4 regions of the Mesorhizobium sp. 43Arga genome follow, and region 4 is predicted to be linked to each of the others. Evidence: riboswitches for the same ligand, from Rfam matches in the RefSeq annotation. Region 4 holds a riboswitch; each other region holds the start of a gene.
What was found. A riboswitch is a leader RNA that binds a small molecule or an ion and turns the genes downstream of it on or off. The one in region 4 is predicted to bind cobalamin.
Positions count from the first base shown of each region.

Region 1: another riboswitch for cobalamin. It lies ahead of ACWGS8_RS27825 (DUF1636 family protein); the one in region 4 lies ahead of ACWGS8_RS08240 (DUF1636 family protein).
Region 2: another riboswitch for cobalamin. It lies ahead of bluB (5,6-dimethylbenzimidazole synthase); the one in region 4 lies ahead of ACWGS8_RS08240 (DUF1636 family protein).
Region 3: another riboswitch for cobalamin. It lies ahead of ACWGS8_RS19675 (aromatic ring-hydroxylating oxygenase subunit alpha); the one in region 4 lies ahead of ACWGS8_RS08240 (DUF1636 family protein).

Region 1 covers NZ_JBSKBO010000010.1:11,752-19,329, forward strand. Annotated here, with positions in the region: gene ACWGS8_RS27815 (substrate-binding domain-containing protein) at 1-425, shown strand, start outside; gene ACWGS8_RS27820 (DMT family transporter) at 506-1,465, opposite strand; cobalamin riboswitch at 1,627-1,833, shown strand; gene ACWGS8_RS27825 (DUF1636 family protein) at 1,926-2,324, shown strand; gene ACWGS8_RS27830 (ABC transporter ATP-binding protein) at 2,321-3,109, shown strand; gene ACWGS8_RS27835 (ABC transporter substrate-binding protein) at 3,157-4,104, shown strand; gene ACWGS8_RS27840 (FecCD family ABC transporter permease) at 4,104-5,153, shown strand; gene ACWGS8_RS27845 (MarR family winged helix-turn-helix transcriptional regulator) at 5,310-5,783, shown strand; gene ACWGS8_RS27850 (HlyD family secretion protein) at 5,780-6,958, shown strand; gene ACWGS8_RS27855 (DHA2 family efflux MFS transporter permease subunit) at 7,270-7,578, shown strand, end outside.
Region 2 covers NZ_JBSKBO010000004.1:285,156-292,733, reverse strand. Annotated here, with positions in the region: gene ACWGS8_RS17035 (histone deacetylase family protein) at 1-906, opposite strand, end outside; cobalamin riboswitch at 1,028-1,207, shown strand; partial or broken gene bluB (5,6-dimethylbenzimidazole synthase) at 1,309-1,968, shown strand; gene ACWGS8_RS17025 (hypothetical protein) at 2,061-3,044, opposite strand; gene ACWGS8_RS17020 (TetR/AcrR family transcriptional regulator) at 3,145-3,747, opposite strand; gene ACWGS8_RS17015 (MFS transporter) at 3,867-5,090, shown strand; gene ACWGS8_RS17010 (GNAT family N-acetyltransferase) at 5,122-5,664, opposite strand; gene ribB (3,4-dihydroxy-2-butanone-4-phosphate synthase) at 5,700-6,800, opposite strand; gene aroC (chorismate synthase) at 6,879-7,578, opposite strand, start outside.
Region 3 covers NZ_JBSKBO010000005.1:299,438-307,015, forward strand. Annotated here, with positions in the region: gene ACWGS8_RS19655 (phosphoenolpyruvate carboxykinase) at 1-896, shown strand, start outside; gene arfB (alternative ribosome rescue aminoacyl-tRNA hydrolase ArfB) at 995-1,432, shown strand; gene ACWGS8_RS19665 (alpha-ketoglutarate-dependent dioxygenase AlkB family protein) at 1,524-2,153, shown strand; gene ACWGS8_RS19670 (2Fe-2S iron-sulfur cluster-binding protein) at 2,251-3,348, opposite strand; gene ACWGS8_RS19675 (aromatic ring-hydroxylating oxygenase subunit alpha) at 3,426-4,673, opposite strand; cobalamin riboswitch at 4,788-4,988, opposite strand; gene ACWGS8_RS19680 (DUF680 domain-containing protein) at 5,472-5,672, shown strand; gene ACWGS8_RS19685 (DUF680 domain-containing protein) at 5,745-5,948, shown strand; gene ACWGS8_RS19690 (DUF680 domain-containing protein) at 6,016-6,267, shown strand; gene ACWGS8_RS19695 (ABC transporter ATP-binding protein) at 6,351-7,463, opposite strand; gene bglA (beta-galactosidase BglA) at 7,493-7,578, opposite strand, start outside.
Region 4 covers NZ_JBSKBO010000002.1:363,432-371,009, forward strand. Annotated here, with positions in the region: gene ACWGS8_RS08210 (NADH-quinone oxidoreductase subunit E) at 1-1,029, opposite strand, end outside; gene ACWGS8_RS08215 (NADH-quinone oxidoreductase subunit D) at 1,030-2,220, opposite strand; gene ACWGS8_RS08220 (NADH-quinone oxidoreductase subunit C) at 2,230-2,835, opposite strand; gene ACWGS8_RS08225 (NuoB/complex I 20 kDa subunit family protein) at 2,840-3,421, opposite strand; gene ACWGS8_RS08230 (NADH-quinone oxidoreductase subunit A) at 3,412-3,777, opposite strand; gene ACWGS8_RS08235 (winged helix-turn-helix domain-containing protein) at 4,111-5,310, shown strand; cobalamin riboswitch at 5,340-5,546, shown strand; gene ACWGS8_RS08240 (DUF1636 family protein) at 5,585-6,013, shown strand; gene cobW (cobalamin biosynthesis protein CobW) at 6,016-7,053, shown strand; gene cobN (cobaltochelatase subunit CobN) at 7,072-7,578, shown strand, end outside.

The DNA of each region.
Region 1 (7,578 bases), on a different contig from region 4:
TGAACGGCTTCAAGGACGGCGTCAAGGAGAACGCCAAGATCCAGGTCGTCGCCGAGCAGGCCGCCGACTGGGTGCCGGACAAAGCCCAGACCGCCTTCGCCGCCATGCTGCAGGCGCATCCCGACATCAAGGTGCTCTATGCCTCCAACGACATGATGGCGGCTGGTGCGCTGCTCGCCGCCAAGGGTGCTGGCAAGCAGGTCAAGATCATCGGCACAGATGGCCTGCCCGGGCCGGCCGGCGGCATAGAGGCCGTTGCCAAGGGCGACTGGGCAGCGACCTTCACCTATCCTACGGGTGCCAAGGAGGCGATCGACATGTCGAAGAAGATCCTGCTCGACTGCGCGACCTCGGTGGAACCGACGGTGACGGTGGAAACGACCGCGATCACAGCGGAGAATGCCAAGCAGTTGATGGGGAAGTGAGGGGCGGAGAACCTACCGCCATGCTTGATGTGCAAGGCCCCGGGAGGGGCCTTGTTCGTTTGGGGGGCTGCCGAGGATTTCTACGTCACGCGCGGTTGAACTGACCTGGGTTTGACCACGGTAGCGAGTGTGATGCCGGCGACAATGAACGCCGCACCGATCAGATCGTAATCGTGGAGATCCTCGCCGAGCAGCAGATAGGCAAGCATGGCGACGAACACCGTCTGCAGGTAGAGCAGCATGCTCGCCCGACTCGCGCCGAGTGTTTCCACACTTTTGTTGTAGAGATAGTACATCAAGGCGCCGCCGGGTCCTGCCAGATAGGCGAGCGCGAGAACGCTGTGGACGTCCATGGCGGAGCGTGCGTCGTTGAACAATTCCCACAGATGGAAAGGCAACGCGACCAGCGCACCGGCGCCGAGCAGCAGCACGACCATCGGCAGGAGTTCGATGCCGAATTTGGCACGGCGCAAAAGCACGGTGTACAGGGCCCAGCAGAACGCGCTGCCGACGATCCAGAGCTCGCCAGTGTTGAACTTGAGTTGCAGCAGCGCCGTCAGATTCCCGTGGGCAACGATGAAAATCATTCCGGCGAGCGCAACCAGCGCGCCAAGCGACTTCCACAGTCCGAGCGGTTCGCCAAGCACGAAACGCGCGAGCACCATCGTCATGACAGGCGAAAGCGCCATGATGATGCCGGCCGTGGTGGCGTTGGTGTCGTTGAGGCCATGGTAGATCATACCCTGGCATAGCGTGAGGCCGATCGCCCCCACGGCGACGACCTCCAAGGCGCGGGTTCGCAAAAGCCCGATCATCGCGTCGTGATGACGGTGCACAATCGGCAGCAGGATGGCGCAAGCAAGCGTCAGCCGCCAAAAGCAGAGGCCCCAGGGCGGCATTTCAGGCGCCACCCATTTGGCCGCGATATAGACACCAGCCGAAAGCAGCCAGCACAGGATGGCGGCCGGATAACCGGTCAAGGAGGACATGGGGCCGACTGCGGGTTGCGCGGCTTGATGCGCTATCGGCATTGCCTGCATGTCCTGTCCTCCCTTCGACGTCTGCCGACGGGGGCAGCATAGCCTGCGTCGGTGGGTCTTGACATTGCGGAAAATATCTTTTCAAAGGTAATGTTATTACATATCGAGCAAGACTGCGATGGCATCAAGAAAAGAATCGTTGCGATGTGCCGGGGGCAAATCTACGATGACCCGGTGATGGTCCCCGCGCTGAAAGGCAAGGGGTGAAAAGGGAACACGGTGAGGCCCGCAAAAGGTCGAGACCGTGGCTGCCCCCGCAACTGTAAGCGGTGAGCAAGATCCGACACGCCACTGGCCGGCAAGGCTGGGAAGGCAGGATTGAGCTGAGACCCGCCAGCCAGGAGACCTGCCATCAGCTGAGTTGACCGGACGGGGTGTGCCGGGAGGAGACGTGGACGTCGGTCTTGTCGGCCGGCTCGCCAACATCCTTCCGTCGCCAGTTTTGGAAAGTGACGGAAAGTTGGACGGCGCCATCGATCATCGCATCATCGTGTGCACGCTTTGCCGTGACATCCCGACCGGGGTCAGGTCGGGCGAAAGCCTGTGCGCGGATTTGCGGTCCCGGCTCGCGGCCTATCATGAACCCGCCGTGGCGCACGGCTTCACGGTCGAAGGCGTCGAATGCATGGCGGGCTGCGCGCGGCCGCTGACGGTGGCCTTCCAGGCACCGGGCAAGGCTTCCTATCTCTTCGGCTCCATCGACGCCGAGGCCGACGCCGGGGATCTCGTGCGATTTGCCAGGCTTTACGCCTCGCTCGCCGACGGCTGGTGCAATTCCGGACAGCGTCCGCCGCGGCTGGCCGGCAAGACGCTGGCCCGCATTCCCGGACCGGCCAAGTTTGCGGGCAACAGCCGATGACAACGCCACTCCTCGAAGCCCGCGACCTCTGCGCGATGGCGAATGGCCGCGATCTGGTCCACGCGGTCAGCCTGTCGGTGGCCTCGGGCGATCGCCTTGCCATTATCGGTCCCAATGGCGCCGGCAAGACCACGCTGCTGCGCATGCTGTCGGGCATGCTCAGGCCAAGTGCGGGCGAGGTTAAGCTTGGCGGGCGCCGCCTGGACCGGATCTCGACCGCCGAGCGGGCCCTGCACATCGCCGTCGTCGGCCAGACCGACCAGCCGGATCCGCGGCTGGCGGTGATCGACTATGTCGAGCTTGGCCGCGTCCCGCATGCCGGCCTGAGACACAGGAGCGAGGAGCGCGACATCGTCGTCGACGCGTTGCGCCGGACCGGCCTGTTGCCGCTGCTTGGCCGCACCATCGGCTCGCTGTCGGGCGGCGAACGCCAGCGCGCCCAGCTGGCGCGCGCCATCGCGCAGCAACCGAAAGTGTTGTTCCTCGACGAGCCGACCAACCATCTCGATCCGCGCGCCCGAGGCGAGCTGCTCGAACTGGTGGCCGGCTTCGGCATGACGGTGATCGCGGTGCTGCACGATCTGGCTTTGGTGGCACCCTTCGCCACCAGGGTCGCGGTGATGAGCCAAGCGCGGCTGCATGCGCTGGCCGCGCCGCGCGAGGCGCTGACCCAACAGCTGATCCGCGAGATTTTCGGGGTCGACGTGTTTCGCCTGCGCCATCCGACCGAGGACCGCGAACTGACGGTGTTCGATGTTCCAAACCGCGCCGCACCGCCGTCCTGATCGAACCCATCCCCCGTCCGATACCTTTCAACCAAGGAGCAAAATCCGTGAAACGTCTCGCACTGTCGCTGGTCTTCTCGCTGCTGGCCTCGACAGCCTTCGCTTTCCCGGTCACCGTCGACAGCTGCGGCAAGCCGCTGACCTTCGACGCGCCGCCCAAGCGCGCCGTCATCCATGACCTCAACATGGCCGAGATGGCCTTCGCGCTGAAGCTGCAGCCGTCGATCGTCGGCCTGACCGGCATCACCGGATGGTACAAGGTCGGCCCCGAATTCAAGGCCGAGCAGGGTTCCATCCCGGAACTGGCGCCCAAATACCCGACGCTGGAAAACCTCGTCGCCGTCGAGCCCGATTTCTTCTTCGCCGGCTGGTACTATGGCATGAAGCCGGGCGGCGACGTGACGCCCGACACGCTCGCCCCGCACGGCATCAAGACGCTGGTGCTGAGCGAAAGCTGCGTCCACCTCGACAAGACCAGGCCTGCAGCCTCGATGGACCTGCTCTATGGCGACGTCGAAAAGCTGGGCAAAATCTTTGGCAAGGACGCCGAAGCCGAAAAGCTTGTCTCCGGCTGGAAGGCGCAATTGGCAGACATCACGGCGAAAGTCGGCGACCGAAAGGGGACGCGGGTTTTCCTCTATGACTCAGGCGATGACAAGCCGTTCACCGCCGGAAAATTCGCCATTCCGAGCGCCGTGATATCAGCTGCCGGCGGCGACAACATCATGACGGACATGGACACCAGCTGGGGCAATACGGACTGGGAAACCGTGGCGTCGCGCAATCCGCAATTCCTCATCCTGCTCGATTACCAGGATGGCGGCGGCTACAAGAAACTGCTCGATTTCTTGAAGGCGCATCCGGCGATGAAAGAGACGGACGCGGTCAAGAACGAGCGCTTCGTGGCGCTCCGCTATGCCGAACTGACGCCCGGGCCGGCAAACATCGAGGCGATCGGCAAGATCGCCAAGGCGATGCATCCGGAAGCGTTCTGATGCTTCTTGCCCCCGGGCATAAATCCGGTGCGCTTTCAGGGCACAAGGCATTCGCGCTGGCAATAGTGGCGGGCACGGTGGCGGTCGTCGCCCTCGTGCTGCTGTCGATCGCATATGGTTCGACGCTGATCCCGCTGACCGACGTCATCGCCTCGCTTGGCCATGCCGTCGGGTTGAACGAGCACCAGCCATCTGGCCCGGTCGGCAAGATCGTCGTCGATCTCAGGCTGCCACGCACGATCCTGGCGGTCTGTGTCGGCGGCGGCCTCGGCATAACAGGCGCCTTGCTGCAGACGGTGACCCGCAACGATCTCGCCGATCCCTTCCTGTTCGGCCTGTCGTCGGGGGCGGCCGCCGGCGCTGTTTCCGTCATCACCGTCTTCGGCGACAGTTTCGGCATCTGGACCTTGCCGGTCGCCGCCTTCACCGGCGGCATACTGGCCGCCTGCATCGTCCTGCTTCTAGTCGCGCGGGTGAGGGGGCAGGGACCGGAACGGCTGATCCTCGCCGGCCTTGCCGTCTCCTTCCTGTTCACCGCCCTGACCAACTACCTGGTCTTTGCCGGCGACCAGCGCGCCGCCCATTCGGTGCTGTTCTGGACGATGGGCGGGCTCGGTCTTGCGCGCTGGGACAATGTCTGGCTGGGCGCCTTGGGCGCCGGCACGATCGCGGCCTACGGTCTGTGGAACCATCGCAGGCTCGACGCCTTCCTGGCCGGTGAAAGTGCCGCCGAGAGCCTCGGCGTGCCGGTGGCGCGGATGCGCAGGACGACGTTTCTCGTCGCCGCCTTCTCGACGGCAGTTCTCGTCTCGGTCGCCGGCGTCATCGGCTTTGTCGGGCTTATGATCCCGCATCTGTCACGCCCGCTGGCCGGTCCCTTGCATCTGCGCTTGATCGCCAGCTGTGCGCTGTTCGGTGCGGTGCTCTTGCTGGCAAGTGATCTTCTGGCGCGTACCCTGCTGCTGCCGCAGGAACTGCCGATCGGCATCATCACCAGTTCGCTTGGCGCCTTCTTCGTCGTCACGCTGGTCGTGAGAGACCGGCTGTAAAAACGGCGGGTTCCACCTGTCCGGCCGTCTTCCAGGGACGAGGGCGTTCACCAATCACTAACCAAGATCGCGTTGCACGACCTCTATGCACATTTGCCGGCTTTTGTCGCGACGGGGCATCTTGAATAGTAAGCACGCTTATTATATATGTCGCTCATGGTTTCTGATGGCATAGACAGGCTGGGATTTCTGATCCATGACGTGCAGCGTCTGATGCGCAAGCGTTTTGAGACGCGCGCCAGCGGGCTCGGCCTGTCGTCGGCGCAATGGCGCCTGATGGTGCGTGTCGCCAAGGAAGAGGGCGTTACCCAGGCCCGGCTCGCGGAATTGCTCGAAATCGAGCCGATAAGTGTCTCGCGCCTCGTCGACCGGATGGAAGAAGGTGGCTGGATCGAACGCCGCGCCGACGCCGCCGACCGCCGCGTGCGCATGATCTTCCCGACCGCCAAGGCGAGTGCGGCCTACGCCGAGGTCAAGAGTCTGGCCGGCGAAGTCTATGAGGAATCGCTTGTCGGCGTTTCGCCGGAGGACCGTCGTATCCTGATCGGGGCGCTCGATGCGATGGCGCAGAATCTCGCCGACGGCGATACGTCGGAAAAAGTCGAGCCTACGAAAGGCGCAGTAGCATGAACGCGGTAGCCAAAGTCAACGAAAACGCAGCCAAGGTGGAGATGGAAGCGCCGGCCCAGCCGGCTGCGGCTCCTGTCGCGGTTGCTCCCCCCGTGGAGCCGGTCCCGGCGCCGAAGAAGAAGCGCCGCACGGGCCGCTTCTTCCTGATGCTTGTCTTGCCGGCGGCGCTGGTCATCGGTGGCGGCTATGTCTGGGTGACCGGCGGACGCTACCAGGAGACGGAGAACGCCAATCTGCAGCAGGCCAAGGTGTCGATCGCCTCGGACACGGCCGGCCGCATCGTCCAGGTTGCCATAACAGACCATCAGATGGTCAAGCAGGGCGACCTTCTGTTCACCATCGATCCGGAGCCTTACCGCATCGCGCTCGCCCAGGCCGACGCCGCGGTTGCCGCCGCGCGCCTCAATGTCGAGCAGCTGCGCGCCGCCTACAGCCAGTCGATGGCGCAGGAGAAGTCCGCCAGCAGCGAGGTCGACTATGCGCAGTCGCAGTACGACCGCGCCGCCGATCTCGCGCAGAAGGGCATCAACGCGAAATCGTCGCTGGATCAGGCCCGCAACGACCTCGACAAGGCAAAGCAGCAGGTCGCAATGGCCCAGCAGGGTATCATCAGCGCCAAGGCCGCGCTCGGCGGCAACCCCGACATCGAAACCGACAAGCATCCGACCGTGATGGCCGCGCTCGCCGCGCGCGACAAGGCCGCCTACGACCTGGCGCGGACCACGGTGAAGGCGCCCGCCGATGGCGTCGTCTCCCAGGCCTCGTCCTTCAAGGTCGGCCAGTTCGTCGGCTCCGGCACGCCGCTGTTTTCGCTGGTCGAGACCGACGACACCTGGATCGATGCCAATTTCAAGGAAACCCAGCTCACCAACATGAAGCCGGGCCAGAAGGCCGAGATCGTCGTCGACACCTATCCGGGCAAGACGTTCGAGGCGACGGTCAAGGCGATCGGCGCGGGAACGGGTGCTGAATTCTCGCTGCTGCCCGCCCAGAACGCCACCGGCAACTGGGTCAAGGTCACGCAACGCATCCCGGTGCGCCTGGAACTGGCCGATGCCGACGCCAGGATGGCGCTGCGGACCGGCATGAGCGCCTCGGTCACGGTCGATACCGGCGTTGCCCGCGGCCTTCCCGCCATATTTGGCCACGCCACGGCTGGCGAGGTCGCGCAGTAAAGTCGGCGGAAGTCCGCGGCGGCCAGGCGGGTGGACGCGGACAGCCAAGGATTGGTCTGAGGGAGGCGTGAGAAGGATCAGCGTTTGGCTCAAGCCGTGTCGCGGCCAGGCCGAAATCTGAAATCTTCGACACGGACCCTTCGGTCCTCATGTTTCCGGGCGGCAGGCATCCGCTCATCAGAGACTTTCGGTCGATGTAACCCCCACATCGATAATCGCGTCCCACCGCGATGAAGGTCTCTCATCGGAAGGCTTTGCCGCCCGGAAACCCCTGTGTACACGTTTTTGTTACCTGCTGGAAGTTCCGCATCATGAGCACGCCAGAGCCATTTCGAGAAGTGCCGCATCGCGGCCTGATCACGGTCGCCCTCATGCTGGCGACGGTGATGCAGGCGCTCGACACCACCATCGCCAATGTCGCGCTGCCGACCATGGCAGGCGATCTCGGCGCCTCTCCGGACAACATCAACTGGGTGCTCACCTCCTACATCGTCGCCGCCGCCATCATGACGCCGGTCACCGGGTGGCTCGCCGACCGCTTTGGCCGCAAGGAATTGTTCCTGACCGCGGTGGTCGGCTTCACCATCTTCTCCATGCTGTGCGGCCTGGCATGGAGCCTT
Region 2 (7,578 bases), on a different contig from region 4:
GACATGGGCGGCGACCGAAAATGCCAGTCCCTGCAGATCGTAGCCGCCCTCGAGCAGGCTGACGAGCCGGTTGCCGCTGTGGCGCGCGGCACGCTGCACCAGCTGGCCGGTCGCCCAGTCGAAATCGTCCTCGGTGAGGTTGATCTCGGCCAGCGGGTCGCGATGGTGCGCGTCGAACCCGGCTGAAATGATGATCAGATCGGGCGCGAAATTGTCGAGCGCCGGCAGCACGCGCGACAGGAAGGCATCGCGAAACACCTCGCTGCCGGTCTGCGGCGCCAAAGGCGCGTTGACAATGTTGCCGGCGCCGGTCTCGTTCTTCGCGCCGGTGCCGGGATAAAGTGGCATCTGGTGCGTCGAGCAATAGAGCACCGAGGGATCGTCCCAGAAGATATCCTGCGTGCCGTTGCCGTGATGCACATCCCAGTCGACGACCGCGACACGCTCGGCGCCATGCTTGTTCTGCGCATAGCGCGCAGCGATCGCCGCCGTGTTGAAGAAGCAGAAGCCCATGGCGGTGGCCTTTTCGGCATGGTGGCCGGGCGGCCGGGCGGCGACGAAGACATTGTCGGCACGGCCGGCAAAGACGTCGTCGACGGCGGCGTTGGCGGCGCCGATCGCGGCGATCACCGCCTGCCAGCTCTTCGGGCTGGCGGTGGTGTCGGCATCGATGCGGGCAATGCCCTCTTCGGGAATCGCGGCTCGCACACGGGCGACGAAATCGGCGGGGTGGGCGTAGAGGATGGTGGCCTCGTCGCCCTCCGGCGCCTTGACGCGATCGAGCGCGGCAAAGGCCTCGTCATCAAGTACGCGCTCGATGGCGCGCAGGCGGTCCGGCCGCTCGGGGTGACCGGGCGGCGTGATGTGCTCAAGGAAGATCGGATGCGTGTAGAGACGGGTTGTCATGCTCCCTATCTAGTGCCCCGGTGCAGCGATGGCCATGCATTGCAGCTTGATGACTGGGGAAAATCGCGCCTGCGTCCATTGGCGTCGCTGCGGGGATTGGCGCAGCCGCGGCTTCGGCGTAAGGTCGCCGTCACTGCCTGGTGCCCGCCGCAAGCGGGAGAATCGGGAACACGGTTGAACTCCGTGGCGTGCCCAACGCTGTGAGGGGGACCGCGCCGGTATATGCCACTGTCGATGACGGGAAGGCACCGGACGCGGGTTGATCCCGAGCCAGAAGACCGGCCTGGCAGGCATCGTCATCCGCATGGTCAGGCGGCTGGCATCAGAGCCACGTGCGTCCACTCGGACGCACAAAGTACGCTCTGGCGGTGTGAAACTATTGCAATCGCAAGGGGACGAGCGATGCCGGAACACATGACCGCTCCTATGGGCGACGGATTTGACCAGATGGCGCGTGACGCGGTCTATCGCGCCATGTTCACGCGGCGCGACGTGCGCAGCCATTTCCTGCCCGACGCGCTCGATGACGCGGTGCTGGCGCGGCTTCTGCTTGCCGCTCACCACGCACCGTCGGTCGGCTTCATGCAGCCGTGGAATTTCATCGTCATCCGCGACGCCGCGCGGCGGGCTGATGTGCGCGACCTGTTCCTGGCCGCGCGCGAACAGGAATTGCCTGAAATCGAAGTGGAAAGACAGGCGCTCTACCGCAAGCTCAAGCTTGAAGGCATCTGCGAAAGCGCCCTCAACATCTGCATCACCTGCGACCGCGAGCGCTCAAAAAACTCGCCGCTGGGACGCTGGCACAATCCGGAGATGGATCTCTACAGCGCGGTCTGCGCGGTGCAGAATTTCTGGCTGGCCGCGCGCGCCGAAGGCGTCGGGGTCGGCTGGGTCAGCATCATCGAGCCCCAAGCGTTGAAGAGCCTGCTGTCCATTCCCGAGCACGTGACGCCGATCGCCTATCTCTGCGTCGGCCGGGTTTCCGAGTTCGCACCCAAACCCGACCTTGAAACACACGGCTGGGGCCGGCGGCTGCCGCTGCCCGAACTGATCATGAGCGAGACTTTTTGCGGGCAAGGTGAGGCGCCGCTCAAGTCAGCGGTGGCGCGCCTCAACGCCTCCGATGCCGCGCCGACGACCACATGCCCGGCTGATCAGCGCGTCGCGCCAGCCGTGCCCCAGCGCGAGCCACCAAAGGAGGCCAGCGCCTTGTCCTTCAATTCCCGGAACTTCGACGACGCCTCGGCCAGTCTGATATCCCAGGCGGGGTCAGGCACCTGGCCGGCGATGGTCTTGAAATAGACCTGCATCAGGCAAGCGATGGCGAAGGGCTCGATGAAGGCCGCCTTGAAGGCCCAGGCGAAGACGATGGCGAGCACGAAGGCCCAGCCGGCGAGTTGTCCGGGCATGATGAAGAGAATGGCGCCGGCCGGAGCCAGCATAGCCAAGAAGATGACGAAGGACACGCCCCACATGATGACCGCCAGCCAGACCGCATTCTTGACCATGGTCTTGCCGTTCTGGGCATAGAGCACCACGCCTTGGCGCGCCGTCTCGAAGGGCGAGGACGAATTGATGCGGATGTTGTAGCCGAGGATGATCTCGTCGACATAGGTCAGCGACAGGCGGATCACCGTGTTGATGAAGGAGACCAGGCCGCTCAGGCCCGGAATGGGCAGGAAGGCGGCAATGCCGCCGAGCAGGCCGGTGATGGCGCGGATGGCGCCCTTGACCAGTTGGTCGACGACGAAAAGGATGTTGGCCTCGGCGAAACGCTCGGTCACGACCTGCCTGGCATAGGCGATCTGGTTCTGGCCGTCGGGGACATCCCGGCCGTCGATCAGATGGACCATAACGGCGATATGGCCGGCCTTGACGACGTAGAGAATGTATTCGCGGATCCAATAGACGGCGATCGAAACGACGCCGAAGCCGACCACGCCGCCCCAAAGGGCAAAAGACATCGGCCCGTCAGGATCGGTGGAGATATGGCCGACGCCGTAGCCGACCGACGCACCGGTGCCGGTCGCCACGATATAGGCCAGCGTGATGCCGAAATAGATGATCATGCGAAAGACAATGAAGGGCCAGGTCCGCATCATGATGGACACCGACCTGCCGATATCGAAATCCCACATGCCCGAATCTCCCCTCAGAGATGGCTGGGAAGGATGCGCTCAGCCTCGCGATTGTCAATCGCGGGCTGTGATCAGCGGGGCGCCCAACGAGGATTTAGTTCTATTGCAAAGCTGGTTTTCTGAGCAGTCCCTCGAGCAGTTGCTTGAACGCCGCAACGACGATCTTCGACGTCGCTTCGGGGTCGTTCGAATTGGCGATCCGCTGCGCCGCCTGGCTGCTCGCCCCGTTGATCAGCCGCGCGGCGGTCTCGGGGTCGACGCTCGGGACGACCACCCCTTCCCCCTGCAGTGCGGTCAGATGATCGGTCATTGAACCGACGCAGGCATTGGCATTCGGCCATTGTGCCGGATCGCCCAGCACGGCCGGACCGTCGCGGAACATGATGCGCTGGATTTCCGGCTCCAGCGCCATTTCGATATAGGTCGTGCATTCGTCGACGAAGTGCTGCCAGCGGGTCGGCGCTCTCGACGCGACCTCATTCACCCGGGCCGCCATCTCGCCGTCGATTTCGGCGATAACGGCCTCCAGCAGCCCCTTCTTGTCGCCGAAGTGGTGATAGAGGGCGCCGCGCGTCAGCCCGGCCGATGCCGTGAAATCATCCATCGACGCTTCGGCATAACCGATCGTGCCAAAGGCCTGGCGGGCGGCGGCGATCAGCTTGGCGCGCGTCTCGGCGATCATTTCCTTGCGGGGTCTGTGCATTTCCGTCTGGTCCTATTCACATACGCTTCGTATGCCAATTGACATACGTCACGTATGCCCTATCTAGTTCTCATACGCTTCGTATGTAATTGTCGAACCGGCCTTTGTCGAGGAACCCCATGCAAAACCCCTATTCGGAAATTTTCCGCGCCCCAGGAGCCAAGGGCTTTGCAGCCGCCGGCTTCATGGCCCGCCTCCCCATCGCCATGGCGCCGATCGGCATCGTGGCGATGCTGTCGCAGACGCGCGGCGAATATTGGCTGGCCGGCGCTGTCTCCGCGGCATTCGCGCTGGCCAACGCTTTCCTGGCGCCGCAGATATCAAGACTGGTCGATCGCCTTGGCCAGACGCGGATCGTCGTGCCCACGACGATCATCTCCGTGCTCGCCTTCATCACGCTGGTTGCGGCCGCCAATCGGGACTGGCCGGTCTGGACGCTGTTCGTGTCGGCGCTGCTGGCAGCGGCCATGCCCAGCATGCCGGCCATGGTGCGCGCGCGCTGGACCGAACTCTTCCGGGGCCGCCCCGAAATGAACACCGCCTTCGCCTTCGAATCGGCGGCGGATGAACTGGTCTATATCGCCGGGGCATCGCTGTCGGTCGGCCTGAGTGCGGCCCTGTTCCCCGAAGCGGGCATGCTGGCAAGCACACTGTTCCTCGCTCTGGGCTCGACCGCGTTCATCCTGCAGAGATCGACCGAGCCGCTAGTGCGCCCGGTGGACCATGGCTCGACCAGCTCGGCGATCCGCCTGCGGCCAGTGCAGATCATCACCTTTGCCCTGATCTTCATCGGTGCCACCTTCGCGACGACGGAAGTGAGCACGGTGGCGATCACCAAAGAACTCGGCCAGCCCGGCGCCGCCAGCCTCGTCATCGGTGTCTACGCGCTGGGGTCGTTCGTGCTCGGCATCATTGTCGGCGCGCTCAATCTGAAAGCACCACTGCAACGCCAGCTTGCCATCGCGGTCGCGCTTGTCGCGCTCGGCACCTTGCTGCCGCTCACCGCCAACAGCGTGCCGCTTCTGGCACTGACTGTCTTCATCAGCGGCGTGGCGATCTCGCCGACCTTCATCACGGCCTTCGGCCTGATCGAACGGCATGTGCCCGAAGCGATGCTGACCGAGGGCATCACCTGGGTGACCACCGGGATCGGCATCGGCATGGCGCTGGGCTCCTTCGCCGCCGGCGCCGTGGTGGATGCGTTCGGCGCCCAGAACGGGTTCTGGGTCTCGGTGGCATCAGGCACGATCGCGCTCGCCACCGTGCTGCTCGGCCAGCGCATCCTGGCCACCCATAAATGCGACTTGGACGGATGCGAAGCAGCAGCCGTCCCCGTGGAATAGCTCGGCCTCTGCTAGGGCCGGGCGTGCCGCCCTATGCGGCAGGATCGGAAATACGCATCCAGTGCAGTCGTGGCAACGCGAAAAGCATTGTCGGCGCGCCATGCAACATCACCTCCCGCTCGAAGGCGAAGCCGCATTTCTCCAGCACCCGCCGCGATGCCGGGTTGGCGGCGCGGACGAGGCCAATGACCCGGTCGGCATGCAGGGAGCCGAACGCGGCGTGCAGCCCGGCCCTGACCAATTCGGTGGCATAGCCATGTCCCCAGCTCTGGGGGTGAAGATGGTAGGACAGGTTCATGCCGTCGAAATCCGCCGATACGGTGACGCCGCCGAAGCCGACCAGCTTGCCGTCGGCCTCGACCGCCCAGCGGCCGAAGCCATGCTTGTCCCAATGGCCGATGTCACGCGCCAGCCTGGCGGCGCTCTGCTGGGGTGTATCCGCGACGGGGTCGGGGCGATGGGCGACAAGTTCATGGCGCGAAAAGAGATCGACCAGGAAATCCAGATCCGCCTCCGTTGGCCGTCGCAGCAAAAGCCGTCCACCGCGCTGGCTCAAAGGCAATGACGCGTTCATGCCGCCATCTCCCGGCAAAGGGGTCGGTTACCCCTTCAGAGGATCTCGGTCTTGGCGATGTGGATGCCAAACCCTTCGAGGCCGACATAATGGCGCTCGCGCGAGGCGATCAGGTTGATCGAGGAAATGCCGAGATCCTTCAGGATCTGAGCGCCGAGGCCGATTTCGCGCCATTCATTCTCGCGCCGGCGGGCCTCTTCATGATCCTCGCGGTCGCCGCTCAGCGGGCGCTTGCGTTCCTGATGCGCGACGCCGACCGACCCCTCTCTGAGATAGACGATGACGCCACGCTTGCGTTCGCCCATCGCCTTCATGATGCCGTCCAGGCGATGGCTGGTACCGAAGACATCGGTCACCACATCCTCGGAATGCAGCCGAACCGGCACATCCTCGCCGTCGCGTATATCGCCGAAGACGACAGCGACGTGATGCATGGTGTCCCAGGGCAGCGTGTAGGTGAAGACCTGCGCCTTGCCGCCCAGCGTATCGATATCGGAGCAGGCGACGCGCTCGACCAGCGTTTCCTTGCGTTGGCGATAGGCGATGAGGTCGGCGACCGATACTTGTTTCAGGCCATGCTCTTCGGCGAAAGCCTGCACCTGCGGACCGCGCTTGACGGTGCCGTCGTCATTGACCAGTTCGGAAATGACGCCGATCGGCGGCAGGCCTGCGAGCTTGCAGAGATCGACCGCCGCTTCGGTATGGCCCGAACGCATCAGCACGCCGCCTTCGCGCGCGATCAGCGGAAAGATGTGACCCGGACGGACGAAATCGGAGGCGCCGACATTGCCGTTGGCGAGGTTGCGCACGGTAAGCGTGCGGTCGTCGGCCGAAATGCCTGTCGTCGTGCCATGCTTGAAATCGACGCTGACGGTGAAGGCTGTGGTGTGGGCCGAATCATTGTCGGCGACCATCGGCTGCAGGTTGAGCCGCTTGGCCTCCTCGCGCGGCATCGGCGTGCAGACGATGCCCGAGGTGTTGCGCACAATGAAGGCCATCTTTTCCGGCGTGCAGTGAACGGCGGCGACGATCAGGTCGCCCTCGTTCTCGCGCCCGTCATCATCCATGACGACGACGATCTCGCCGCGTTCGAAAGCGCGGATGGCTTCGACAATCTTCTTCTGGTCGTAAGGCATGGGCGGCTCGCTTCGCTCGCAGGAATAAGGCAGTAGGCAGTAGGCGAAGAAAAAAGGCTGTTTCGGGCGGCCTACGGCCTATTCCCTACTGCCTATTCCCTTCCCCGTCTGTCCCCTATGGCGCAAATAGTGATCGGCAATGGCGCAGGCAACCATCGCCTCGCCGATCGGCACGGCGCGGATGCCGACGCAGGGGTCGTGGCGGCCCTTGGTCATCACCTCGACGTCGTTGCCGTCCTTGTCGATCGATTTTCGTGGCGTCAGGATCGATGAGGTCGGCTTGACGGCGAAGCGGGCCACGATCGCTTGGCCGGTCGAGATGCCGCCAAGGATGCCGCCGGCATTGTTGGACAGGAATACCGGCTTGCCGTCATTGCCGATGCGCATCTCGTCGGCATTCTGTTCGCCGGTGATGCGCGCGGCCTCGAAACCATTGCCGATCTCGACGCCCTTGACGGCGTTGATCGACATCAGGCCCGACGCAATGTCCTGATCGAGCTTGGCATAGATCGGCGCACCAAGCCCCGGCGGAACGCCGTCGGCGACGATCTCGATCACCGCGCCGACCGAGGATCCGGCCTTGCGGATACCGTCCAGATACTGCGTGAAAGCGGGAACCGAAGCGGGATCGGGCGTGAAGAACGGATTTTCCGCATCGCCGATGAAATTCCAGTTCCAGTTGGCGCGGTCGATCGATTTTTCGCCCATCGAGACTAGCGCGCCGCGCACCACCAAGCCGGGCACTACCTTACGGGCGAGCGCGCCGGCGGCGACCCTG
Region 3 (7,578 bases), on a different contig from region 4:
GAACCGGCAAGACGACGCTGTCGGCCGATCCGTCGCGCACGCTGATCGGCGACGACGAGCATGGCTGGGGCCCGCACGGCATCTTCAATTTCGAAGGCGGCTGCTACGCCAAGACGATCAAGCTGTCGGCCGAAGCCGAGCCGGAGATCTTCGCCACCACGCAGCGCTTCGGCACGGTGCTGGAAAATGTCGTGCTCGACGCCGATGGCGTGCCGGACTTCAACGACGGCCGCCTCACCGAAAACACACGCTGCGCCTACCCGCTCGACTTCATCCCCAATGCCTCGAAGACCGGGCGCGCCAATCATCCCAAAAACATCATCATGCTGACCGCCGACGCTTTCGGCGTGATGCCGCCGATCGCGCGGCTGACCCCGGCGCAGGCGATGTATCATTTCCTCTCCGGCTACACGGCCAAGGTGGCCGGAACCGAAAAGGGCGTCACCGAACCCGAAGCGACGTTCTCGACCTGCTTCGGCGCTCCATTCATGCCGCGCCATCCCTCCGAATATGGCAATCTGCTGCGCGAGCTCATCGCCAGCCACGACGCCGATTGCTGGCTGGTCAACACCGGCTGGACCGGTGGCGCTTACGGCACCGGCAAGCGCATGCCGATCAAGGCGACGCGTGCTCTGCTTGCCGCCGCGCTCGACGGATCGCTGAAGACAGGCGAATTCCGCACCGATGCAAATTTCGGCTTCAAGGTGCCGGTGGCGGTGCCTGGCGTCGACAGTGCCATTCTCGATCCGCGCTCGACCTGGGCCGACAAGCCTGCCTATGACCGCCAGGCGGCAAGGCTGGTCGGCATGTTCGCCGTCAATTTCGAGAAATTCGAGCCGCATGTCGATGCAACCGTCATGGGCGCGGCGCCCCGCATGCAGGAAGCGGCGGAGTAACAGCCCGGATCGCTCGGCATCATTGCCGCTCGGCACCCTTGATGGCCCGGTTTCGATCGGGCCTTTTCTTTTTCATGCCGCCGCGCCATGACTGCGGCATGCCGATCGACGACAACATCATCATTGCGGACGAAGCCGTGATCCATCCGGGCGACCTGCACGAGGATTTCATCCGCTCGTCAGGCCCCGGTGGCCAGAACGTCAACAAGGTGGCGACCGCCGTGCAACTGCGCTTCGACGCGGCCAACGCGGCCGGCCTGTCGGAACGCGTGCGTGCCCGCACGATCAAGCTTGCCGGCCAGCGCGCCACCAAGGACGGCGTCATCGTCATCGAGGCCGGGCGCTTCCGCACCCAGGAGCAGAACCGGGCGGACGCCCGGGCGAGGCTCACGGCGCTTGTCGCCAAGGCCGCCGAACCGCCGCCGCCGCCCCGCAAGAAGACCAGGCCCTCGAAAGGCGCGGTCGAGCGGCGGCTGAAGAGCAAGGCCGGACGCGGCACGATCAAGAAGCTGCGCGGCCGCGTCGGCGACGACTGATCCGTCTGCCGGAGCGTTTTCGGGTCGTTGTCAGCACCTCCATGTGGCATTCTTCAAGGTCAACGCAGCAACCGGATTGTCAACCGACCTCATGCTCGTTCTGCCCAAAGGCGTTCGCCACATGCCGGCCTATCTCTCGCGCGCCATCCAGGACGCGCTGGTCGAGGATGTGCGAAGCATCGTCCAGCAGGCTCCGCTGTTCGTGCCGGCCATGCCGCGCACCGGCAAGGAGATGAGCGTGCGCATGACCAATTGCGGCCCGCTCGGCTGGGTCACCGACAAGGAGCGCGGCTATCGCTACCAGCCGACGCATCCGTTGACCGGAGAGCCATGGCCGCCGATCCCGGAGGGGCTGCTCGAGCTTTGGCGGCAGGTGTCGGGCTATCCGAATCCGCCGGAGGCCTGCCTCATCAATTTCTACACGGCGGACGCGAAGATGGGCCTGCACCAGGACCGCGACGAGGCCGATTTCTCGGCGCCTGTCGTCTCCGTCTCGCTTGGTGACGATTGCCTGTTCCGGGTCGGCCAGACGACGCGCGAGGGCGCCACCAAGTCGTTCAGGCTGAAGAGCGGCGACGTCGTCGTGCTTGGAGGCGAGGGCCGTCTCGCCTTCCACGGCGTCGACCGCATCTATCCCTCGACCTCGGCGCTGCTCAAGAATGGCGGCAGGATCAATCTGACGCTGCGGCGGGTGACGAAGCCGCACGAGAACGCCTCATAAGCCGATCTTGATGCAAGTCCCAATCGAGGCTGCCAGGTGGAGCGCCACGGCATCGCCATCGCGCCCGCAATTTCGGGATCCGTGGGGCGCGAGCGGGTTACGCCTCGATTTCGAGAGCCGAAAGCGGCTTCGAGCAACAGGCAAGGATGAAGCCGTCATCGATCTCGTGATCGAGGATGCCGCCATTGTGGCTCATCTCGACGGCACCGGAGACTTTCTTCACCTTGCAGGTTCCGCATAGGCCGAATTCGCAGGCAGCGGGGATCCGCACGCCAGAGGCGCGCGCCGTCTGCAGCACTGTCTGGCCGGCGACGCACTCGGCATCGACACCCGAAAGCGCGAAGCGGATCGGCGTTGCTTCGACGGGAACGGCCACGCCGTCTTCCCCGGGCGCTGCGAACGGTGCCGGGATTTCCTCCACCGCGGGTGCGGCGAAGCTCTCCTGGTGATACTTCGTCATGTCGAAGCCGGCGGCGTCCAGCATGCCGCGCACGGCGCGCATGAAAGGGTCCGGCCCGCAGCAGAAGATCTCGCGTTCGCGGAAATCGGGCGCCAGCAGCGGCAGCCGGATCGCGTCAATGCGGCCCATATGGCCGTACCAGCCCTCGCGGCTCGATCGCTCCTCGATCATGAAGCCGAGCGACAGGCCCGGCATATGGCCGCCGAGCAGTTCGAGCTCCTTGCGGAAGATGATCTCTTCCGGGCGCCGCGCGCAATTGACGAAGCCGACATCGGTCCATGGCGCGCAATCGTTCAGCCAGCGCAGCATCGACATCATCGGCGTCACACCGGAACCGGCCGAGATGAACAGATATTTGGCGGCCGGGTGGCTGTGCAGGGAAAAGTCGCCGTTCGGTCCATAGGCCTTGACGTGCGAACCGGGCACAAGGTGATCGAACATCCAGCGTGTGCCGATGCTGCCTGCCTGCGCCTTCACCGTCACCGCGATCGAGAACGGCCGCGACGGCGACGACGACAGCGTATAGGTGCGCATCAGCGGCCCATCCGGCGTCGGCAGTTCCAGCGTCACGAACTGGCCCGGCTTATAGCGGAACCAGGTCTGGTTGTCGGAGCGGAAGGTGAAGGTCTTGACGTCAGGCGCCTCGTCGCTGACGCCGATCACTTCCAGCACCTGCAGCCTGTCGTTCCAGGGCGCCATCTGGTCGAGATGGCGATAGAGGCCAAGATCCGTCATCGCATTCATCCCTCTTGTCCTTTCATTTTGCGCATGGCGTCATCCCAAAACCGCGGAACACTTTTGGGCGCCATGCGCTAGGCAACGCTGCGCAGGGCCGGCCGGCCGTCGTCGGCAAGACGCGGACCGATGAAGCGGGCGTACCAGTCGACGAACTGGATCACACCGCCCTCGTGCAGCTCCGAATAAGGGCCGGGTTCATAGGCCGGCGACAGGATGCCGAAAGCGTTTTCCTCGACGATGCGGCGGTCCTGGTCGTTGGTCTCGGTCCAGACATGGGTGAGTTCGGCAAGATCGTAGTCGACGCCCTCGATCGCATCCTTGTGCACCAGCCATTTGGTCGTCACCGCGGTTTCCGTGGCGCTGATCGGCAGCACGCGGAAGGTGACGGCATGGTCGATCAGGATATGGTTCCAGGTCGTCGGGTAATGATAGTGCATCAACGTGCCGATGCGGTCGGCCGAGACGCTGTCGGACAGGTTCTTCTTCACCGCCCGCTTGCCCGTCATCGTGTAGCTGACCGCGTCGCGCAGCAGCGGCGCGCGGGTGGCGCGGTATTGTCCAGCCGGGTCGATGCGGAACTTGCTCGGCAGGCCTGCCGCCTCGCATTTGGCCCAGTGTGCCAGCATCTCCGGATCGCTGTCGGCGCCTTGCACGCCGGTCACCGTCGGGGCTTCCGGGAAGGTCTTGCAAAGCTCTGGATGGTTGCCGGCGCAATGGTAGCACTCGCGGTTGTTTTCCCAGACGAGCTTCCAGTTGCCCTTCTCGACGATGGTGCTCTCGAAGGCGATCTTTGCTTCGCTGAGCCGGTGCGGCTTGAGATAGGGTTCGATCATCGCCCGCATCGGTGCGAAGTCGGCGGGTTCCTTGGCCAGGCAGATGAAGATATAGCCAGCCACGCTTTCGCAGGCGACCGGCTTCAGGCCGAACTGGCTCTTGTCGAAACCTTCGGCCATCTGGCGGGCAAACAGCAGCCTTCCGTCCAACTCATAGGTCCACTGGTGATAGGGGCAGACCAGTTTGGCGGCCATGCCCTTGTCGGTGTTGCAGACGCGGCTGCCGCGATGGCGGCAGGAATTGTGGAAGGCGTTGATCCTGCCCTGCTGATCGCGCACCAGCACGACCGGATAGTCGCCGATTTGCACGGTGATGAAGCTGCCGGGCTTGGGCAGTTCGCAATCATGGCCAATGAACAGCCAGTCGCGATACCAGATCAGCTCCATGTCGAGCTTGAAGAAGTCGGGATCGGTGTAGAAGGGCTGCTCGAGCGAGAAGCCCTCTCTGCGGCTGTTCAAGAGCCTCAGCATATCGTTGCGCGCGTCCATGTCCTGTCCTCTTCGTTCAAGGACTGACTATGGTGGTGATTGAGGAAGGATCGGCCACGCGCCGGCGAGCGCCGGGCATGCAGCATCCGCCTCTTGACCGCCCACCGCGATCAGTCGAGTTCAAATTCTCGGGCTGGTTTCCGGGCTCTGGAGTGTCCTTGCGGACGGTCGCGACACCTTCCCAGGCTTTCGCCCAGTGGTCTCCCGTTGCGACTTGAACTCCACCACCGTTGCGGGGGCAGCGCCGGACTTTGACCGGCTTCCCAATTCTCCGCCTCGTCGTCACGAAGCGGCACCTGAGATGACATGATCTAATCACGACGGCGTTTGCGACATCGGCATGAAAGCGACATCGCATCCATGTGGCGCGACACGCATGCGCAACGATCAGGTCACGGACAGCCGTCACGAAAATCGATTGTACCGACCGTCAAAATCGACCCGGAAAGGGAGCAAAAAAGGTTAACGGTTTCGAAAAGTGACTATTAGCAGATTCTAAAATCGAACCGAACGGTTCGTTTCTGTTGACGGTGCGTGCAGGAGGGTGTGAACGCTGGGCCTCCGATACAGTCTGTGATCTTGCGGCTGGTTTTAACTAAACAACTGATATCAGTAGGAAAAATGTTTGACTTGGGAGCCCCTGGCACAATTTCAAGTGGTGGATTCTTGGTCCACACGGAACAACTTCGTGATTGGAAACGGCGATCTGGCTTTCCCACATCGAGGCAGTCCGAACGACGCGATTTCAATCCCAAGACACGCCGCTAGACGGACGGAAAAAATACTGGAGTACTAAAAATGAAAAAGATTGTTTTCACTGCCGCCGCCCTTCTGGCCATTTCCGGCAGCGCCTTCGCTGGTAGCGACCACTATGGTTCGAATGCCCCTGCAGCCACTGCTGCCGTCGACAGCTCGTACACCGCTTCGACCAAGAAGTCGGAACCGGCTGCTCAGACGCCTGCCCAGGGCGCCGATCGCAACCTCTTCGGCAACAACTAACAACAGGTGCCGGCTAATGGCAGGCTCTTCGCCCGCCGCTCTGGCCGACTCTGAGAAATTCAGGAGACCAACATGAACAAGATCATCCTTGCTGCGGCCGCCGTCCTGGCCATTTCCGGCAGCGCTTTCGCGGGCAGCGACAATTTTGGCTCCGACGGCGCCAACCAGCCGACCGCTACGGTCGACCATTCCTACACAGCTTCGGTCGACAAGTCGGCTCCGGCCACCCAGGTGCCTGCTCAGCAGGGCGCTGACCGCAACCTCTTCGGCAGGTAATGCCGGTTTACAGGAATGGCGGCTCGCCCGGCCATTCCTGCGAAATCCAGAAATTCAGGAGACTAACATGAACAAGATCATCCTTGCTGCCGCCGCCGTTCTGGCCATCTCCGGCAGCGCCTTCGCTGGCAGCGACAATTTTGGCTCAAAAGGCGCCAACCAGCCGGCCGTAACTTCGCCCTCCGTAACTTCGATTGACAACTCGCGTACGGCTTCGATCCGCGAGAACGGCTCGCCTGTCTACAAGCTGCTCAATTCGTCGGGCGACGTGCAGAAGTCAGCTCCTCAGGGTAGCGACCGGAACCTCTTCGGCCGTTAACAGCCGAAGCTGACTTTCCAAAAAAAGCGGCGGGCCTGGCCCGCCGCTTTTTTTGTCGCCTTGACCCGTTAGCGCTGGCGGCCTCAGGCCGCTTTTGCTTCCGGCCTTTGCAGCGCGAAGGAATGTCCGTCGGCATCGAAGATATGCAGGTCCTCGGCGTTGGCGCTCAGCCGCAATGCCGAACCGCGTTTGACCTCGACATTGCCCGGCAGTTTGGTCACCAGCGGCAGGTCGGCGCGGCCGATGTCGACATAAACCAGCTGAACCTCGCCGAGCTGCTCGATATAATCGACCGTTCCCTCGAACAGATAGTCCGCGCCGCTGGCGATCATCAGGTCTTCCGGCCGCACGCCGAAACTGACCGCCGCGCCCTTGGCCGAGGCGGGCGTCGTGATCGGCACCGTCGCCTTGCGGCCGCCGACATGGTTGACGACGGTCGGGTTGCCGGTCTTGTCGATGGTTGCCGGCAGGATGTTCATGGCCGGCGAGCCGATGAACTGGGCGACGAACAGATTGCCGGGTTTCTTGTAAAGGTCCATTGGCGTGCCGACCTGTTCGACATGGCCATCCTTCAGCACCACGATGCGGTCGGCCAGCGTCATCGCCTCGACCTGGTCGTGGGTGACATAGATCATCGTCGTGTTGGGCATCGATTCCTTGAGCTTGGCGATCTCGATGCGGGTCGCGACGCGCAGTGCGGCGTCAAGGTTCGACAGCGGCTCATCGAACAGGAACACTTTAGGATTGCGCACGATGGCGCGGCCGATGGCGACACGCTGGCGCTGGCCCCCCGACATCGCCTTGGGCAGCCGGTCGAGATATTTGGTTAGCTGCAGGATTTCCGCGGCCTGGCGCACGCGGCGGTCGATCTCGGCCTTGTTTTCCTTGCCGATCTTCATCGAGAACGCCATGTTGTCGTAGACCGTCATATGCGGATAGAGCGCGTAGGACTGGAACACCATGGCGATGCCGCGCTTGGACGGCGGCACATCGTTGACCACTTCGCCATCGATCTTGAGCTCGCCTGACGTGATTTCCTCGAGCCCGGCGATCGAGCGCAGCAAGGTCGACTTGCCGCAGCCCGATGGACCGACGAAGACGATGAACTCGCCCGATTTGATATCGAGGTCGATGCCGTGGAGAATGTTGAGATTGCCGTAGGACTTCTTCACTTGCCTCAAATTGACATCGGCCATTGGTTTCCTCCCAGTGATTTCGCAAAAATTCAGTCGATGCGCCCGAACCAGGCGCCATAGCCGCCAAGCTCGACCGAACCGGGGTTCGCCTGACCGGAAAACCCGTGTCCCGGCA
Region 4 (7,578 bases):
CGGCCTGTCGATACCGGCCGGGCGATTCTTGTCCTCCAGCGACGGTTTTGCCGGCTTTGCCTCCGGCGCCTTGGCTTCCGGCGCCTTGAAAGCGGAAGCCGGTTCGGCCTTGGCCTTCGGCCCATTGCGCTGCTTGGAGACCTTCTCGACTTCCGGCGCCGCCTTGTTGGCATTGGCCGCCGAATGCAGCGGCGCCGAAACGCTCGCCGCCTTCTCCGCCGCCGGCGCCACCTTGGTCTTCGAGGGTGTCTTCAACGCCGGACTGGTTTCAGGCGCGTCGGTCTTCGGCTTGCTGGCGTTGGACGGCGCGACGGGAGCGGGTGCCGGAACGGGCGCGGCGATGATCGCGTCGGGTGCCGCCTTGGCGGCCTTTGCGGCCTCCCTGGCTTCCCGGTCGCGGGTCGACTTGAGGATCGCCTTTTCGCTTTTCAGCGTCGTGAGACCAGAGGCCGGCTCCGAGCCGGTGCGGCCGTTCTGCGGCCCCGGCGCCACCGAAGCGCCCTTGCCCGCATCATAGAGGTCGATGATTTCAGCCAGCCGTTCCGGCGTCAGGTCCTCGAACGTGTCCTTGAAAATCATCACCATCGGCGCGTTGACGCAGGCGCCGAGGCATTCGACCTCTTCCCACGACAAGGTGCCCTTGTCGTTGGTGTGGAACTGGTCGTGGTGGATTTTCGAGCGGCAGACATCCATCAGCGCTTCCGAACCGCGCAGCATGCAGGGCGTGGTGCCGCAGACCTGGATGTGCGCGCGGGTTCCGACGGGATTGAGCTGGTACTGCGTATAGAAGGTCGCGACCTCGAGCCCGCGGATACGCGGCATGCCGAGCATGTCCGAGATCGTCTCGATCGCCGCCTTGGTGACCCAGCCTTCCTGCTCCTGCGCGATCATCAGCAAGGGAATGATCGCCGACTGCTCGCGGCCCTTCGGGTACTTCTTGATCCATTGCTTCGCCGCTGCAGCGTTCGCCCGGTTGAAGGCGAAGGATGCTGGCTGGACGCTGGCTTCTGCGAGACGGCGGACTGACATTTAGCGATCGACCTCACCAAACACGATGTCGAGGGAGCCGAGGACGGCGGTGACGTCGGCCAGCAAGTGGCCGCGGCAGAGGAAATCCATGGCTTGCAGATGCGCGAAGCCGGGCGCGCGCAGCTTGCAGCGGTAGGGCTTGTTGGTGCCGTCGGAGACGAGGTAGACGCCGAATTCGCCCTTCGGCGCCTCGACGGCCGCGTAGACCTCGCCGGCCGGCACGCGATAACCCTCGGTGTAGAGCTTGAAGTGGTGGATCAGCGCTTCCATCGAACGCTTCATCGCCGAGCGCTTGGGCGGCACCACCTTGCCGTCGAGGTTCGACACCGGACCGGTGCTTTCCTTGCCGAGCAAGAGATCGACGCACTGGCGCATGATCCTGGCCGACTGGCGCATTTCTTCCATGCGCACGAGGTAACGGTCGTAGCAGTCGCCGTTCTTGCCGATCGGAATGTCGAAATCCATTTCCGAATAGCACTCATAGGGCTGCGACTTGCGCAGGTCCCAGGCCGCGCCCGAACCACGCACCATGACGCCGGAAAAACCCCAGGCCCAGGCATCGGCCAGCGAGACAATGCCGATATCGACGTTGCGCTGCTTGAAGATGCGGTTGCCGGTCAGCAGCTTGTCGAGGTCGTCGATCGACTTCAGGAACGGGTCGATCCACTTGCCGATGTCCTCGACCAGCTGGCGCGGCAGGTCCTGGTGGACGCCGCCAGGGCGGAAATAGGCGGCATGCATGCGCGAGCCGGAGGCGCGCTCATAAAACACCATCAGCTTTTCGCGCTCGACGAAGCCCCACAGCGGCGGCGTCAGCGCGCCGACGTCCATGGCCTGCGTCGTCACATTGAGGATGTGCGACATGATGCGGCCGATCTCGCAATAGAGCACGCGGATCAGCTGGCCGCGCTTCGGCACTTCGATGCCGAGCAGGCGCTCGGCGGCCAGTGCGAAGGCGTGCTCCTGGTTCATCGGCGCGCAGTAGTCGAGCCGGTCGAGATAAGGCACGGCCTGCAGATAGGTTTTTGCCTCGATCAGCTTCTCCGTGCCGCGATGCAGCAGCCCGATATGCGGATCGACACGGTCCACGACCTCGCCGTCGAGCTCGAGGACCAACCTCAAAACACCATGCGCCGCAGGGTGTTGAGGTCCAAAGTTGATGTTGAAATTGCGGACGGAGGTCTCAGCCATTGTGGCGCCTCAATTCGTCTTGGCTTTTTCATCGCCCGGCAGGACGTAATCCGTCCCTTCCCACGGCGAGAGAAAATCGAAATTGCGGAATTCCTGCTTGAGCTCGACCGGCTCATAGATGACGCGCTTGGCTTCGTCGTCGTAGCGCACCTCGACGAAGCCGGTCAGCGGGAAATCCTTGCGCAGCGGATGGCCTTCGAAACCGTAGTCGGTCAAAAGGCGGCGCAGATCGGGATGGCCCGAGAACAGCACACCATAAAGGTCGTAGGTCTCGCGCTCGAACCAGTCGGCGCCGGGATAGACACCGGTGATCGACGGCACCATCGTCTCCTCATCGGCCTGCACCTTGACGCGGATGCGCACATTCTGTTTCGGCGACAGCAGGTGATAGACGACGTCGAAGCGCTTGGCCCGCGACGGATAGTCGGCGCCGCAGACATCGATGATCGAGATGAACTGGCAGCGCGCATCGTCGCGCAGGAAGGTCACGACTTCGATGAGGTCGCGCGGTTCAACACGGATGGTCAGCTCGCCATAGGCGATATCAGCGTCATTGACGCGACCAATCAGCTTTTCGCCGAGATAGGTCGACAGTTCGCTAAGGGATGCGGCCATGGATTTACCGTTCGATCGTGCCGGTGCGGCGGATTTTCTTCTGCAGGAGAAGAATGCCGTAGAGCAAAGCTTCGGCGCTCGGCGGGCAGCCGGGCACATAGATGTCGACCGGCACGACGCGGTCGCAGCCGCGCACCACCGAATAGGAATAATGGTAGTAGCCGCCGCCATTGGCGCAGGAGCCCATCGAGATGACGTAGCGCGGCTCCGGCATCTGGTCGTAAACCTTGCGCAACGCCGGCGCCATCTTGTTGGTCAGCGTGCCGGCAACGATCATGATGTCCGACTGGCGCGGCGAGGCGCGCGGCGCAACACCGAAGCGCTCCGAATCGTAGCGCGGCATCGAGGTGTGGATCATCTCGACGGCGCAGCACGCCAGACCGAAGGTCATGAACATCAGCGAGCCCGAGCGCGCCCAGGTGATCAGCGCCTCGGTCGAGGTGACCAGAAAACCCTTGTCGGCAAGCTCATTGTTGATTTCGAGGAAGAAGGGATCGTCCTGCCCCACCGGCCTGCCGGTGTTGGGATCGATAATGCCCTTCGGCTTCGGCGCGACGAGGGTGCCTGAACTGTCGTTCAATCCCATTCCAGCGCTCCTTTTTTCCATTCATAGGCAAAGCCGATGGTCAGCACTGCCAAAAACACCATCATCGACCAGAAGCCCAGCATGCCTATCTTCGAGAAGGAGACGGCCCAGGGAAACAGGAAGGCCACTTCCAGATCGAAGATGATGAAGAGGATCGACACCAGGTAGAAGCGGATGTCGAATTTCATGCGGGCATCGTCGAACGAGTTGAAACCGCACTCGTAGGCGGAAAGCTTTTCGGGATCGGGATTGCGGTAGGCCACAAGGAACGGTGCGGCCAGCAGCGCCAGGCCGACGACCAGCGCCACGCCGATGAACAGGACGATGGGCAGGTACGAACTGAGAAGTGCGTTCATGCAGCGGCTTTCCGTTGGCGCCAATCCACTTTGATTACAGCACCGGACCTTAATGCGGAAGCGTGACAGATTAACCGCTGAACCGTTTTAAGGGGCCTATGCTGCAACGCGGCGAGGGTTAGCGCAGCACTTCCAGCGAAGCAAGTCAAACCTTGTTCAAAACGCCGACCTGGATGGCAGATCCGAAGAAACTGGTCCGATCCGCTCTTGTTTGATTTCCTTCGCTTTTTACTCCACTTTTCTCTCCTGACAAGGTTACCGCCAAAACCCTGCTAGCATGGGCTGGAATCACCCGTCAGACCCATAGCCGAAGCACCCCAGAGTGATACCTGCATGAAGGAAAAAATCTCGCTTGCCACCGCCCGGCGCATTGCACTTGCCGCTCAAGGATTTCTCGATCCCCGCCCAAATGGCACACCCGACCGCCGCCACTTCGCCCGCGTGCTCTCCCGCACCGGCCTGCTGCAGATCGATTCCGTCAGCGCGGTGGTGCGCGCGCATTATATGCCGCTCTATTCGCGGCTCGGCCCCTACCCGCTCGCGCTGCTCGACAATGCCGCCGTGACGCGCAAGCGCACGGTCTTCGAATACTGGGCGCATGAGGCATCCTTCCTGCCGGTCGAGACCTACCCGCTGATGCGCTGGCGCATGCAGCGCGCCGAACAGGGCGACGAGATGTATCTGGGCCTGGCCAAATGGGGCCGCGAGCATGCCGCCTATATAGAAGAGATCTACCGCGAGGTCGTCGCGCGCGGCCCGATCGCCGCTTCGGCGCTGGAAGGCCAGAAAGGTTCGGGCGGCTGGTGGGGCTGGAGCCATGCCAAGCACGCGTTCGAATGGCTGTTCTGGGCCGGGCGCATCACCACGGCGCACCGCCGCGGCTTCGAGCGCTTCTATGATTTGCCGGAGCGCGTGCTGCCGCAGGCTATCCTCGATCTGCCGGTGCCGCCGGCCGAGGACGCGCACCGCGAATTGCTGCGCATTTCCGCCCGCGCCCATGGCGTGGCGACATCGGGCGATTTGCGCGACTACTTTCGGCTGTCGCCGGCCGAGATGAAAGGCCGGCTGGAGGAACTGGTCGAGCTGGGCGAACTCGTGCCGGTGCGTGTCGAAGGCTGGGACAAGCCGGCTTACCTCCACAAGGACGCCCGCCTGCCCCGGAAAATCGAGGCCCGCGCCCTGTTGGCACCGTTCGACCCGGTCGTTTTCGAGCGCTCGCGCTCCGAGCGGCTGTTCGATTTCCACTACCGCATCGAAATCTACACGCCGGCCGAAAAGCGCCAATACGGCTACTACGTCCTGCCCTTCCTGCTCGGCGACCGGATTGTCGCGCGCGTCGACCTCAAGGCCGACCGGCCCGCCGGCGTCCTGCGCGTCCACGCCGCCTACGCCGAGCCCGGCGCGCCGCCGGAAACCGCGGCTCAGCTCGTCGAGGAACTGAAGCAGATGCAGGGCTGGCTCGGCCTTGAACGCATGGAAGTGACGCCCGCCGGCGATCTGGGTCAGGCGCTGGCCGACATCGCCATGTCGTAGCCGCGCGTTGACACCGCTGCCCGCAACAGCCTAAATCCGCTCCAGACGGTCCCTTGCCCGCAACGGCAGGGGCTAAGAGGGAATGCGGTGCGAGGTGCAAAAAACTCAAATCCGCGGCTGTCCCCGCAACTGTAAGCGAAGAGCCAAGGCCGAAAGCCACTGGGACGTTCCCGGGAAGGCGGCACCCAAGGCGATGACCCGCGAGCCAGGAGACCTGCCGTCTGCGACAAAGAATCCGATCGCCCGGCGGGTTTCCGGGCAAGGAGCCCGGCTTTTGGACCAGAACGGCAGTTTTTCGGCTGGCACAGCGGACAATTCGTCCGCCGACAGCGACGCCTTGGCCGGCGTCACCGTCATCGTCTGCGCCTCCTGTCGCGACGAGACCGGCTCGGACGCCCATCCCCGCGCCGGCGAACTGCTAGCCGAAGACACGCGCCGCGCCGCATCTGATGAAAACATCCGCATCCGCACGGTCGAATGTCTCGGCAATTGCAAGCGCCGGCTCAGCGCCGCGATCCTGCGCGACGGCTGCTGGAGCTATGTGTTCGGCGACCTGACCGCGACCAGCGGCGCCGACCTCGTCACCGGCGCAAAGCTCTTCGCCACCTCGACCGACGGCCTCATCCCCTGGCGCGGCCGGCCCGATTCCCTCAAGCGCGGCCTCGTTGCCCGCATTCCTCCCCTCGACCTGCTGAAGGACTGATCATGAGCGCTTCCGTCACCCGCGTCCCCTGCACCGTCGTCACCGGCTTCCTCGGCGCCGGCAAGACGACGCTGGTCCGCCATCTCCTCGAAAACGCCGGCGGCAAGCGCATTGCTATTATCGTCAACGAGTTCGGCGACATCGGCATTGACGGCGAGATCTTGAAGGGCTGCGGTATCGACACCTGCCCGGAGGAAAACATCGTCGAACTGGCCAATGGCTGCATTTGCTGCACTGTGGCCGACGATTTCGTACCGGCGCTCGACCAGATCCTGTCGCTCAACCCGAAGGTCGACCACATCCTGATCGAAACCTCGGGCCTGGCCCTGCCCAAGCCTCTGGTCCAGGCCTTCCAGTGGCCGACGGTGAAGAGCCGCGTCACCGTCGATGGCGTCATCGCCGTGGTCGATGGGCCGGCGCTTGCCGAAGGCCGCGTCGCCAACGACATGGACGCCCTGCAGGCGCAGCGCGCGCAAGACGACAGCCTCGACCATGACGACCCGGTCGAGGAGGTGTTCGAAGACCAGATCGCCTGCGCCGACCTGATCATCCTTTCGAAGAGCGACCTGATGGACGCCGCCGGTTCGGCCCGCGCCAACGCCATCGTCAACGAACATTCCGCCCGCGCCGTCAAGATCGTGCCGACCTCGTATGGCAAGGTCGATCCTTCCGTGCTGCTCGGGCTCGGTCTTGCCGTCGAGGACGACATCGAGAACCGCAAATCCCATCATGACGGCGCGTTCGACCACGAGCATGACGACTTCGACACCTTCATCGTCGACATCCCGTCGATCGCCAATCCGGACGAGTTGGCAAAACGCGTCGCCGCCGCCGCTGAACAGGAAAACGTGCTGCGCGTGAAAGGCTTCGTCGAGGTCGGCGGCAAGCCGATGCGGCTTTTGCTGCAGGCCGTCGGCCAGCGCGTCAATCATTACTATGACCGCGCCTGGACCGCCGAGGACGACCGCCGTTCGCGCCTGGTCGTCATCGGCCTCAAGGGGCTGAACCGCCCGGCAATCGAGCGTATACTCGCCGGCTGATTTCAGACACGGGCCGCGATGCATATCCTCACCACGACCTCCGCTTCGCTCGACGATCTCGCCGAGCCGGTCGATCTGCGGCAGACGCCGGCGGATATCGTGGCCCTGTCGTTCACCGACAGCGACCTCGCCGGACTGGCGGCCGCCTGGAAGGCGGATGCCGGCCGTTTGCCCTCAATGCGGCTGGCGGCGCTGCGCGACCTGCGCCACCCCATGTCCGTCGACCTCTGGGTCGACAGCGTCGCCCGCCACGCCAAGATCATCCTGGTGCGCATCCTGGGCGGCTACGACTGGTGGCGCTATGGCTGCGACCAGCTGGCCTCGACCGCTCGGGAACGCGGCATAAAACTGGCGCTGCTGCCCGGTGAAAGCCACGACGAGGATATCAGGCTGATCGAAGCCTCGACGCTGCCGCGCCGGGAATTGGAAGCCCTGCTCGGCTATTTCCGCGAGGGCGGCCCGGCCAATATGGGCGCTCTGGTGCAGAGGCTGGCCAGGTTGGTTGGGCAGGACGCGGCCGTTGTT